DNA from 3 places in the Denitrificimonas halotolerans genome. Region 2 is predicted to be linked to each of the others. Evidence: riboswitches for the same ligand, from Rfam matches in the RefSeq annotation. Region 2 holds a riboswitch; each other region holds the start of a gene.
What was found. Region 2 has a riboswitch for manganese ahead of mntP (manganese efflux pump MntP). Riboswitches for the same ligand answer to the same signal wherever they lie in the genome.
Positions count from the first base shown of each region.

Region 1: it holds a riboswitch for manganese, as region 2 does, so the genes downstream of both, TOI97_RS00550 (manganese efflux pump MntP) here and mntP (manganese efflux pump MntP) in region 2, are expected to answer to the same signal.
Region 3: it holds a riboswitch for manganese, as region 2 does, so the genes downstream of both, TOI97_RS03645 (TMEM165/GDT1 family protein) here and mntP (manganese efflux pump MntP) in region 2, are expected to answer to the same signal.

Region 1 is NZ_JAXIVU010000001.1:122,251-126,504, forward strand. It holds gene catB (type B chloramphenicol O-acetyltransferase) at 146-775, opposite strand; gene TOI97_RS00550 (manganese efflux pump MntP) at 1,254-1,811, opposite strand; yybP-ykoY riboswitch at 1,861-1,982, opposite strand; gene TOI97_RS00555 (RNA-guided endonuclease InsQ/TnpB family protein) at 2,665-3,465, shown strand; gene TOI97_RS00560 (response regulator) at 3,580-3,921, opposite strand; gene TOI97_RS00565 (hypothetical protein) at 4,039-4,254, shown strand, end outside.
Region 2 is NZ_JAXIVU010000002.1:208,169-212,422, forward strand. It holds gene TOI97_RS02785 (DEAD/DEAH box helicase) at 1-936, opposite strand, end outside; yybP-ykoY riboswitch at 1,396-1,517, shown strand; gene mntP (manganese efflux pump MntP) at 1,567-2,124, shown strand; gene TOI97_RS02795 (hypothetical protein) at 2,199-2,579, opposite strand; gene TOI97_RS02800 (hypothetical protein) at 2,705-2,908, opposite strand; gene TOI97_RS02805 (hypothetical protein) at 3,231-4,254, opposite strand, start outside.
Region 3 is NZ_JAXIVU010000003.1:71,005-75,258, reverse strand. It holds gene TOI97_RS03655 (carboxy terminal-processing peptidase) at 1-115, opposite strand, end outside; gene TOI97_RS03650 (NAD(P)H-quinone oxidoreductase) at 244-1,200, shown strand; gene TOI97_RS03645 (TMEM165/GDT1 family protein) at 1,376-1,948, opposite strand; yybP-ykoY riboswitch at 1,954-2,150, opposite strand; gene plsB (glycerol-3-phosphate 1-O-acyltransferase PlsB) at 2,190-4,254, opposite strand, start outside.

The DNA.
Region 1 (4,254 bases), on a different contig from region 2:
TAGCAAATGCTTACTTAAAACCTCAAGATTTGTACGAATTACACGATGGTTGGATTAGGCTTCATCATTCTTAGTGATACGCCCTGTGCGGAGCCGCATGTAGGGTATCGTGGGAGCTGAAGGCTAGAGGTTTCTAGCTACTCGGTTATGTGCGTATTTTAGTAAGCCAGAATTTATACAGGCCTTCAATATCTGCTGAACATAGTAAATTCATGCACTGTTTCAACTCATTATCCGACCAATTCCACCATTCCATTTCTAATAGCATTTTAATTTTGTCGCTAGAGAAACGGTACTTGATATGCTTTGCTGGATTTGAGCCAACGATCTCGTATGGTTCTACATCTTTAGTCACAACAGATCGGCTAGCTATTATTGCACCATGGCCTATTTTTACCCCTGACATAATCATTGCTTCCGAGCCAATCCAAACATCATTTCCTACAACTGTATCACCTGCGCGCTCAAAACCGTCTTGCGCCCCGGAAAACTCATCATTGTCTTGATAGAAAAATGGAAAGGTGCTTATCCAATCATGTCGATGGCCCTGATTACCTGCCATCATAAAAACAGCCCCAGAGCCAATTGAGCAAAAATCCCCTATGATAAGTTTGTCTACGTCTGTTCTATCTGCCGCTAAATAGCGCGCACAATCATCAAAACTATGTCCATGGTAGTAGCCTGAATAATAGCTATGTCGCCCAACTACAATATTCGGATTTGTAACCTGCGCCCGTAACGGAATGCCAGAAAATGGAGATTCAAAAAAGTTCATAATTACAATCGTACCCTAAAGCCACATGACGCTGAGCGAAGCGGCAGCCGCTCAGATTCATCCAGCTTACGCGACTTGTTAAAATGGAAGTGCACATAAAGCAGCGAAAAAAACACTCAACCAATGCTTCCCTTGATTCCTCAACCCGAAGAAAGTCCGGCCACTTTTTATGGCGGCCAGTCGGGTCAACAATTTCCGAGGTTAATATTTCAAAAGAGCTTTTTTCATAAGCATCAGTTCGTTGTTACTGAAAGCATGCCGATCTGTATCAGAGTACTATTGCGCCACATGCAAGCGAACTTTATTTATAAGCTCCCAATAATAAAGCACGCTTTAAAACCGTATCAACAATCCTTGCAGTCACACTTCATGCAAAACTACAAGCATATCGTAGAAGAACTCGGCATACAGATAAACTGAGAGTGAATCCACCGCCCCTCCACGGTTAATTCAAAGGGAGAAGTTTATACCTGAAGTGCTAAAAGTGCCCCTGTAACATCCATACGCCTACTGCTATAAGCGTAAGGCCACCAAAAACTTCCGCTCTGTGCCCCAGTAAAGAGCCTATGGTTCGTCCTAGCAACACGCCTAGCGTTACCATGAATGTCGTTGCTAATCCAATTAAAGCGGCAGCAATCCAGATATTCACATGAATAAAAGCCAATCCCACACCTACAGCCATAGCGTCAATGCTCGTACCTATAGCAGTCAGAGAAACTGTTAGGAAAGAGAGGCTAGAAGGCTTTTCTACTGTTTCTGGGTCGGACTTCATGCCTTCATAAATCATATACATGCCTAAAGCCACTAACAAAGAAAATGCTATCCAGTGAGCCCAAGCTTCTACGTAAGATGATGCCGATTTACCGATCAACCAACCTATAACTGGTGTGGTTGCCTCAATTAAGCCGAAAACCAACCCCATTTTCAGAGCTTCTGAAAAGCTAGCTTTTTTTAGGCTTGCGCCCTTGCCCACCGCAGCGGCAAAAGCATCTGTAGACATTGCAAAAGCAAGTAAAAGAAGGGCTATAGGGTTCATTAGATTACTCCGGTCGGGCATTTTGAGTCCACGATATACGCACACGCCCGACCTCAGGCATGAGTATATCGATGGTCTCGCCAACCGAGAGGTGTCCGCACCATGGCATTTGGCCAAGTATGTTGATACGAACTCTTCCGAAGGTCGGAAGCAGGCTACTCCCCAAAGAGGCCGCAACTTTAGCAATAGCCTACACCAATAGCAAATCCAACTTTGTTTGTATCTCACTTATAAGACAGTGCCTCAAACACAGTAACTCAACATATAACCGGCGAATGTCACCAGTGACTCATGAAAAGCTGTGTGTTATGACTCTAAAAAGTATCAAAAGAGCCTCAGGTCTTATCGGACGCCGAGTCTAATGGGTCAAAACTAACCCCTGAAATAATAGTCATTGCTGCACACCCTAGAGTTCTGCAAGCAGATAAAGCGCATTAAAACAGGCCCAAATCTATATATGGGTGACCCGCTTTATTTACCCATTACACTCGGTAACCATTTAACGTAACAATTCAAGAATTAGCTCACGTGGCAGCTACATCCTCATATTTTGCTTGATCACCCGAAACAGCAGACTCGGCTTTCACCCCTAATGCCGTTCATCCTATATTAAAAGTCCGAGTCCGAGACAGGCATGTGCCCTTGCTAAACCGCATGGCTCGAAGCGTCAATTTCGTCTGGAATTTTTGTTAATGAATTAAGTCAACACTCGATTAAAGAGCGTGGTGTGTTTTTGTTAGCTTACGATATGCAACCCTACACCAAAGGTGCTGGTAAAGAACCAGGGGTGCACAGCTAAACCTTACAGTGCATCGCGGGTGAGTATGTCACACGCCGCAAGCAGTTTAAGAAGGTGCGGCTGAACTGGCGCAAATCAGGTGGTGTACTCCGCTCATTGGGCTGGATACCCGTCAATACAGGTGCAGCTCAATGGAAAAACGGGCAGATCTACCATAATGGCCACTACTTCAAGGTGTGGGATAGCTACGGTTTGAGCCAATATAAATTCCGCTCGGCCAGTTTCAATGAAGATGCCCGTGGCCGCTGGTACTTCAATGTAGTGGTGGAGGTGGAGGTCGAGCCAAGCAAAGGCCAAGACCGTATCGGTATTGACCTGGGTTTGACCGACACTGCCACCTGCTCGGATGGCACAAAACTGGAAGTGGGCCGCTTCTACCGTGGCCTTGAGGAAAAATTAGCCATAGCGCAACGAGCCAGAAATAAAACCCAAGTCAAAACCATTCATGCGAAAATCGCTAACCGTAGAAAAGATGCCCTGCACAAGTTCAGCCGCACGCTGGTCAACCGCTGCGGTGAAATCTATGTCGGTAATGTCAGTAGTTTAAAACTTGTTAAAACCACGATGGCCAAGTCAGTGCTGGACGCTGGCTGGGGTCAATTAAAAACAATGCTGGACTATAAATGCGCTCACGCAGGCATTGTTTTTAAGGAAGTTGACGAGGCATACACGACCCAAACCTGTTCGAGTTGCGGCAGTTTGCCCGAGTCGAGGCCGAAAGGTATCGCAGGACTTGGAATAAGAGAATGGACGTGCAGTGGGTGTAGTGTCACCCACGATCGCGATACCAACGCGTCACGTAACATTCTCGCGGCTGGGCATGGTCGTCTAGCAGTAGGAATTCCCGTCCTTTAGGTCGGGGAGGATGTCAAATAGCCTGTAGTACTCGCAGTGGTTTTAGCAACTAAAGCTAAATATATTTGAACTCGAGCAACAACTTCTTCGGGGTCATAAAGCTTAATAATATAGTCAACACCACCGCCAGTAAGACCAGCAATTTTTTTGATCCACTTCACTATCGGAACTTAAATATAAGATAGGTATATGCGCAGTTGCAGCATTAGCTTTTAAACGTCGACATAAAGCAAAGCCATCCATTCGTGGCATATGTACATCTAAAATAATCAAATCTGATACTATAGAAACAGCTCGGTCATAACCTTGAAAACCGTCAAATGCCACACTGATTCTATAGGATTTAGTCCGCAGCGCTTCAACCAGTAAGCGTAATTGTTCAGGGTTGTCATCTACCAATAATAGGCGTGGTTGCTGCATTTCTGAAAAAGGATTAGGAGCTGTACTATAACCCATAAACCTAGGCTTCAAAAACATACTCTGCAGTCAAAATATAAACAATAAAAAGCAATAACCAGTTAAACTCTGCGTCAAAATAAATTCAATATAAACACTAACACTAATGACAATTAAATGACTGCAGAAAACTTAATAAAACCGGCTAAAAAAAAGCATACACTTGACCACTCTTCTGCTGCTAAACAGCGCTACTATAGCAGCTACCTACTGTTCATTATGCTATTGATTTTTGCCGATGATAGCTTTAGCTCTGTGGCTACATTGGACACAACGACTGTGCTTGCCAGTTCCACTTCGGACCCTTTATCACCCTCCATTGAAACTGCAGAG
Region 2 (4,254 bases):
CTCCATGCGCCTGGCTTGCTTGTCGGAAAATAGAAAGTCGCCTTTCTCATCCATCAAGTTGATGAACTCGTGAATGTTGTCAGCCAACAATCCGCTGATGAAGTCCTCACCAAACTGATCGAGTAACCGGTTCGCTCGCACCGGTCCAATGGTTGGAATCTGGCAAACTGACTTGACTAAAGCCTTACGACGGTCAAATTCAGCGCCTGTCCGGTCGCGCATCAGGGTCCAAAGTTTACCTTTGCATTCCCTGCAGCTGACTTGCTTATCGACTGCCAGAAATTGCTTCTCGGTAATTGGCTCACCGTCATGTGCTACCAAGGTTCCACAATCGGGACAGGCTGGCAGAAAAATCTGTTCGCCGGTTGTATCGCGATTGCGGGTTGGTTTGCGCGTATAAGCATGTCGCCAGTGGTAACCCATACGCATTCTGATGCGCCCCAGAATAAAAAACTCTGGTGCATCCTTACTAGACAGAACGCCTAACTCAGCGCGGAGCTGGATCAGCTTTGCGAGTGTGTCAGGGCCGTTCAAAACCCAGACTTTGGCATTTGGGACAGTTTCCAAGATCTCCCTGCGCCACTTGTAAACCAAGTGAGGTGGGGAAATAACAAGGTGTCTACGATAGCCCTCTGTGTGCATAACAGCTGCAGCAGCGATGGCCATCATGGTTTTACCCGTACCCATCTCCGCATTGATGACTGCAGCTGACTCGTTTTTATCAACGAGTAGCGCAGTAACCGCTTGAACAACTTCGGCCTGAGCATCGAAAGGTTTTCGGAGCAGTCCATCCATTACCTGCTGACGCTGGAGGTGAGTGGGGTGGGTCATGCCGGTATACACCGGAGGGTTTGACTCGTTCAAAGAGTCGATTAGGACATCGCCGAACTCGGAAATGAAGTCGGTTAGAGGGATGGTTGTTGAGTGAGTACTCATAGTGTTTCTCCAAAAAGCAAAAGGCGGAGAAACACAGCTCCTGACGGAGAGAGTTTTCTCCGCCAAGGGTAGGTAGGTTAGACATGAACTCACAGCGTGAGCGCCGCTTTGCATCATGTACACGGCTTATGGCATGTTGCTGATCAACGATCAGCGAAACATACCTAGAGGATATGCCAGGCTTTATTGACTGTCCACCCTCCAATAAAAACTGTAGTGGCATAGTGTCAATGGCCACCTATTTAGATTGGTGCTGGCTCGAACCTATCCATTCCTTTCTTTACATCAGCAATCCGTGATTCGGCTCATGCTCACAGCGCTCACGACACATTCCCCACCTTGGTGAATATAACTGTGGTTCTGTATTGATAGTACTGCGGCGCTTGAGGCCTTTATTTATAGTCGGTACACAAACAAAGCTGAATTTGCTATTGCTGTAAGCTATTGCTAAAGTTGCGGCCTCTTTGGGGAGTAGCCTGCTTCCGATATTAGGAAGAGTTCGTATCAACATACTTGGCCAAATGCCATGGTGCGGACACCTCTCGGTTGGCGAGACCATCGATATACTCATGCCTGAGGTCGGGCGTGTGCGTATATCGTGGACTCAATATGCCCGACCGGATTAATCTAATGAACCCTATAGCCCTTCTTTTACTTGCTTTTGCAATGTCCACAGATGCCTTCGCCGCTGCAATTGGCAAGGGCGCAAGCCTAAAAAAACCCAGCTTCTCAGAAGCCTTAAGAATGGGGGTTATTTTCGGCTCAATCGAAGCAATAACACCTGTAATAGGTTGGTTGATTGGTAAGTCGGCATCATCTTACGTAGAAACTTGGGCTCACTGGATAGCATTTTTTCTATTAGTGGTCTTGGGTTTGTACATGATTTATGAAGGCATGAAACCCGTCTCAGAAGAAGTAGAAAAACCTTCCAGTCACTCTTTTCTTAAAGTTTCTCTGACCGCAATAGGTACTAGCATTGATGCTATGGCTGTTGGCGTGGGGCTCGCGTTTATTAATGTGAACATCTTGATTGCAGCTGCTCTAATTGGATTAGCGACGACATTCATGGTGACACTGGGGGTGATGTTAGGGCGAACTATTGGTTCCGTATTGGGACACAGAGCGGAAGTTTTTGGCGGACTTACGCTCATAGCGGTAGGCGTATGGATATTGTTGGGGCACTTGTAGCGCTTAAAAAACAAACCTCCCTCTGGCTTAATAGCGGAGGGAGGGGTGCAAGATGAGTTCACCAGACGCTTACGTTAAATAAAGTGCTCAGTCAAATCGAACTCACGCACGAAGAGAGCGCCGCTTCGGTCTGTAGTTACCCAGTGGCGCTCACCGAAAAGCGCTATGTATTTGTAATAGACGCCCCATTTACTCAGGCTGTTGATTTCCACCCAAGTAAGTGGAAGCCCTTCAATGGCCTTGAGGACTTCAACACCATTACAATCAATACGTATCGGAGTAACGAATGGAGACGGAAACCTTGAAGGCTTTGTGCCAAAGCAACTGGAGTTTGGAGTGTGGATTCCTTCAAGAAAAATCTGCTCGAAGAAATTACCTAAGATGCCTTTCTTAACCGAGTCGGTTATGTATTGGCATCCAGCTATTAGTGTGTTTTGTGATTGTTGAGACTGCATAGTGTTTCTCCAGATAAAAAAGCGGAAACACTGATCCTCTGGCGGAAAAGTGTTTCCGCTAGGGGGTATTGCGAATGTTTTTACAGAACGAAGAGGGTTAAACCGACTTGCGTTTTTAGTTTATTTCACGCCCATTCACGCACGGCCCAGTTACCACTAGCCAGCGCAGCTTCAGCATCAGATTCGGTTTTCCAATACTGAACACTCAAACGGGAAATCGGACCTTCTTCTGGGCAGCATTGCCCGATGTAATACCCTGCAGCAGAGCGCAGGACTTCGATCGGGTAGGATGATGTGTCAAACTGATCTTGTTGAGTTTGAGTCGTCATGATGTTTCTCCAAAAAACAAAAAGCGGAGAAACACAGAATCCTTGCGGGATAAAGGTTTATCCGCAGGGATTAAAGGTAGGTTTAAACAACAGCTTACTGGCGTAAGCACCCATTTTCATGTTGTACAGGGCTTGAGGTATGTTGTCAGTCAACGACTAACGAGACATAAGTTAATCATAAAACAGTGGTCTGGAGGTGTCCAGTATCTGGCCGGGTTACCGAACAATTGGGTCGCGGATGCTGCCGGTCAGCCGGTCAAGGTGGGGTATTGTCACCACATCGCTAGGACGCAAGTATGCACACTCACGCGACAGGCGCACTCTAGTCCCTATGCTGCTCATGCCAAATTGCGGCCGCATGGGCTGCCTTTGCGTTGAACTTCATGAAATGCTTTCGGTAGGCGTTGATGAGGCCATCGTCGTTCGTTCTCTGGCAAAGAGTAAGAATTTCCGGGCCAACGCGCCAACTGATCGTGTAGCGCGTAGCTTTGATCTCGCTCTTGGCCCTTTCGAGCAAATCAAGCGATTCTTGGGTCAGAGGCGCAGTCGTCCAGAACTCGAAATGCGCCGGGATGTTTTTCCAATCTTGATGCTCGTTTCTAATCCTGAAGAAAATCGGGACGTTGTGCTGTAACCAGCGCTTTACCTCACTATGCGGCGTCTGCCCATAGGGGTCATGCCCTTTGCATTCGATGAAGGTGACAGATAAATCTTGTCGCTCCGCTATCACGTCCGCCTCGGCCACGCCCATACTATTCTTGTAGATTCGGTTCAATCGTACCAAGCTAGCACCGGATTTTCGCATGAGTTCGGCAGCGAGGTACTCAAACAATGTTCCACGAAGCTGGTTAGATGCTCCCGTAATCTTTCCTAGTTTGCTGAATAGATCATCAAATTTTGCTGGGTCGATAGTAGATAATGTTGCTGCCTTATTCAGCACTGCTGATAGTTCCCGCAACCCTGCGGCAACTTCTTCACCAAATAGGTTTGCTGGCGTCGCTGGAATAATCCCGTTTTTCTTCAGGATCTGAAAAGCATCGCTATTGAATTTTTCAGCGGCAAATATCTGCAAGCATGAACCTACGTTCCGAAGACTTCTCAGGGTTCGACATTTGTTGATGAAGGGCTTCACGCCCTCAATGGTGACGGAATCACCCAGATATACATCACAAACGACAAAACCTGGCTTGTCCTTGCCATCCTTGGTCGCTTTCACCATCGGCCCCAAATACGAAGGCGCGGTAAGATCCCAGGCGAACGTCCCTACACGGGGCAAGCTATCATCCTCACGAGTGGCCACCTTACCGTAACTAACAACTCCCAGTTTACGCAGCCAATCACTGACC
Region 3 (4,254 bases), on a different contig from region 2:
CGCGGTCGGGTTGTAAGTAGTCCCATTGTTGTGCTTTGCTCATTGCATAGGATGCCGGCAAAGCCACAAGGCTAATTACTAAAGCCAAGGCAGAGCGAGTTAAAGTGTGCTTCATGCTGATTCTTTTATTGAGTGAGTTATGACGCATTTTAGGCCACCTAAAGTGTTTACAGTTCCATTGTAGGCTGTAATCGGTGAAAAATAGATAACAATGAATAATATAAGTAACAATATGGAGGCACAATGAAAGCATTGCAAGGTAGTGAAGGTCGTCCAACGTTGATTGAGTGTGAGACTCCCAACTGTGAGGCTGGACAGGTTCGTATTCGTGTTGTTGCTGCTGGCCTAAACCGTGCGGATTTATTACAAGCAGCAGGTTTGTATCCGCCACCGCCAGGAGTCACTGACGTGTTGGGGTTGGAGTGCGCTGGTGTGATTAGCGAAGTGAGCGAGCGTAGCGCTTGGAAAGTGGGGGATCGAGTCTGTGCTCTGTTGGCTGGTGGTGGAATGGCTGAAGAGGTGTGTGTTGATGAGCGTCACATATTACCGGTCCCTGAAGGGCTCAGCCTGTTAGAAGCAGCAGCGATTCCTGAGGTGTACGCTACTGCATGGCTGAATATCTTTCAATTAGGGCAAGTGCAGCCTGGTGAAAAAGTTTTAATTCATGCGGGAGCTAGCGGCGTAGGATCGGCAGCTATCCAGTTGTGCAAAGCTTTTGCTAGTCCATGTTGGGTGAGCGTTGGTTCTGCTGAGCGTTTAGCATACTGCGTCGATTTAGGGGCTGAAGGGGGTGTGGTACGGGGTGACAATATTGAAGGGTTGCATGATTTTGCCCCTTTTGATGTGATTCTCGATCCTGTTGGTGCCAATTATGCTGCACAGAACTTAAAGATGCTGGCAATGGAGGGGCGTTGGGTCAATATTGGTTTAATGGGGGGACGTCGTGCTGAATTGGATTTAGCGCAGTTGCTAGGTAAGCGAATTAAGTTGATTGGTTCTACTTTGCGTAGTCGCAGTGATGACTTTAAAGGTCAATTGATGGCGCAGTTGGCCGAAAAAGCGTGGCCACTCTTTACGCAAGGGAAGCTTCTTGCACAGGTGGATGAGGTATTTGCTTGGGATGATGCTGACGCTGCGTTTGCCCGGTTAGCTAGTAATCAAGTGAATGGTAAGGTTGTGTTACACATCTCTGAAGAGTAAAGCTGTGGTCCTGAATCGGGCTGTAATATCTTGAGGAGGCACCGTAGGTTTTGTTGAGTACAGTGTGCAAACTTACGGTGCCTAAAGGTTGTATCTGGTGTCAGTGTTGATTGACCTCTGTGTAACTCTAGGTTCACTCACTCTTGAGTGGCAGTGTCAAGTCTTATGCGGACTATTAAGTTAAGTACATCGCCTGCCATACACAGTAAATGGCAAAGGCTAGGAAGCTGGCTGCTGCAAAAGAACGAATTAACTTAAGCGGTAAGTGTTCGGCAGCAAAATTTCCCATGAGCACCACTGGTGCATTCGCGAGAAGCATGCCGAGTGTGGTGCCACAGACGACAAGCCAGAAATAATCAAACTGAGCAGCGAGCATGACCGTAGCAACTTGAGTTTTATCGCCCATTTCAGCTAAAAAGAAAGCTACTAAAGTAGCTATAAAGGGTCCATATTTGGAGATAATATGGCCATCAGTATCCAGTTTGTCGGGAATTAAAGTCCAGATTGCTACAGCAAGAAAGCTAGCAGCTAAAATCCAGAGCAAGGTTGATTGCTCAAACAGTTGTGAGACTTGGTGGCCAATGCCCGCAGCGATAAAATGGTTGGCCAAGGTAGCGATTAAAATACCGAGGATTATGGGAACTGGCTTGCGATAACGTGCAGCAAGTAATAGCGCGAGTAGTTGAGTTTTGTCACCGATTTCGGCAAGGGCAACAATACTCGTAGAAATCAGCAATGTGTCAAACATAAGTTAACCTTAGGGCGGACAGACGAAATAATCATGGCATACATAGCCTTGCCACCCAGGAAGATTATGTATGTCATGAGTCTCGTCAGCCCCAGTGTATGTTATGGCGTACTGCAACATAACTTAGGGTATACACGCCATGATCAAAGGATCAAGTATGTTGACGTGCATGCTATGGCTTACTCCATAGCCGACTACTCCCTCAAGAAGGTTGCTATCTTAAGTAACTCACACCTTTAAATCAATCTGGTTTTGATGAGGCTGGAGCATCATCCGTCGTGGTGACTTGGCGGATAGATAGACGGATTTCAGCTGGCAGTACTCGCTTTGCGGCACTTTCCGCTAAAGTGCCTAGTCTATCGTGATAGCTCAATTTGCCTTCATCGTCAGTTTGTATGACACCTTCGTTAATCAATGTTTGAATAAAGTGACGGAATAGGCTTTTATCAAAAAACTCCGGTGCATTTAAACCATGCAGAATAGATAAACGCTGTGCCATAACCGTGCAGAGTTCTTCTAATTGTTGCGCATCAAGTGCATTTTGCCCCTTATTGAGCAGTAAGGCGATGGCCATATAAAAGCGTTGCAGAGTCTGAATAAGGGTGCGCGCCAGTAAGCTGAGCAAGACATATTGAGTGGAGCTTGGTGCAGGACGCTGATAGGTCTCACCGTCACGTTGTAATAAACCGTGCTCTATAAAACAGGTTAACCATTGATCAACGACGCTTTCGATTTCATCAGCTGCGTAATGGGTAAAGAGCTCTGCTTGTAAATAGGGATAGAGAGCGTGGGTTAATTCTAAAATGTGTTCTCGGGTCATGCGGGCATTGCTGTGAAAAAAACTGGCCAATAACGCAGGGAGTGCAAACACGTGCAGTACATTATTGCGGTAATAGGTCATGAGCACCGCATTGTTTTCATCCAAGTAATAAATACGACCTAGAGCATCCTGCTGTTCGCTGATTAATTTCATCTGGTGCACATGTGTAATTATGCTGAGGCCATCACCTTCGGTCACACTAGTGTGTTTGGAATAGGGTACGCTGCGCAGTAAAGAGAGGTATAAATTAATGATGCGTGTCAGTGCATTTTCATCTAGGGCTAAGCGCTGTGTGGAAAGCATCGCTAAGGCGACTAAGTTGACGGGGTTAATGTCTGCTGCTGCATTGATATATCGAGCAATATGGGTGGCTAATTGTTGTGCTGCAGGGCCAGTAAAGGTTTTGCGTTCTTCGAGTGGGATGTGTTGCCAGTTGTGGTGCTGTGCATTTAAGAAGTCAGCCAGTTTTAACGGTTGACCAAAATTCACCGCAACTTTGCCGAAACGTTGTTTGCGAATAGCAGCGATAACACGAAATACATCAAAGAAAGATTCTTTTTTCTTGTTGGCGCCTCGTAACTCGCCTAGATAGGTACGACCTTCTAAAACACGTTCATAACCGATATACACCGGTACAAAAACAATGGGTAAGCGTTGTGAGCGTAAGAAGCTACTTAGTGTAAGAGCAAGCATGCCAGTTTTGGGTTGTAAGGTACGCCCCGTACGTGAGCGGCCCCCTTCAATAAAATACTCTACTGGAAAGCCTTTATTAAATAAGGTATGCATGTACTCGTTAAAAACACTTGTATATAAGGGGTTTCCACGGAAAGTGCGGCGCATGAAGAAAGCACCGCCACGGCGTAGCAAACGACCAATAATAGGCATGTTGAGGTTAATGCCTGCGGCGATGTGTGGAGGAGTTAAGCCGTTGGTAAATAACAAATATGACATTAACAGATAGTCAATATGGCTGCGGTGGCATGGTACGTAGATGACTTCATGTCCGTGAGCTACTTCGCGTACGCCTTCTATGTGGTTGACTTTTATTCCATCATAAAACTTATTCCAAAACCAACTGAGTACCAATTCTAAAAAGCGAATGGCTATATAAGAGTAGTCTGAAGCAATTTCATTGGCGTACTTCAATGCGCGTTTTTGTGCTTTTTCTAGGCTGATGCCTTCGCGATCAGCTGTTAGGGTAATATTTTTCTGAACTTCTGGCTCATGGATCAGCGCCTTGACTAAGGTGCGACGGTGGGATAGATCGGGACCTATCACGGCGGCCTTGCTATTGCGAAAGTGTACGCGAAGTAGACGGTGCAGCATACGTTGAGTGCGCACTTGGCCTTTACCTTGGTCAGTCAGTTCGGATAATTGTAAAGGAGCAGAAAATTGCACACGCGTTTTATGACCTAAAATCAAAACTTGAAAAAAACGGCGTAAGCGACCTGTCACTGCCCAGCTATCAGCAAAGATAAGTTTCCAT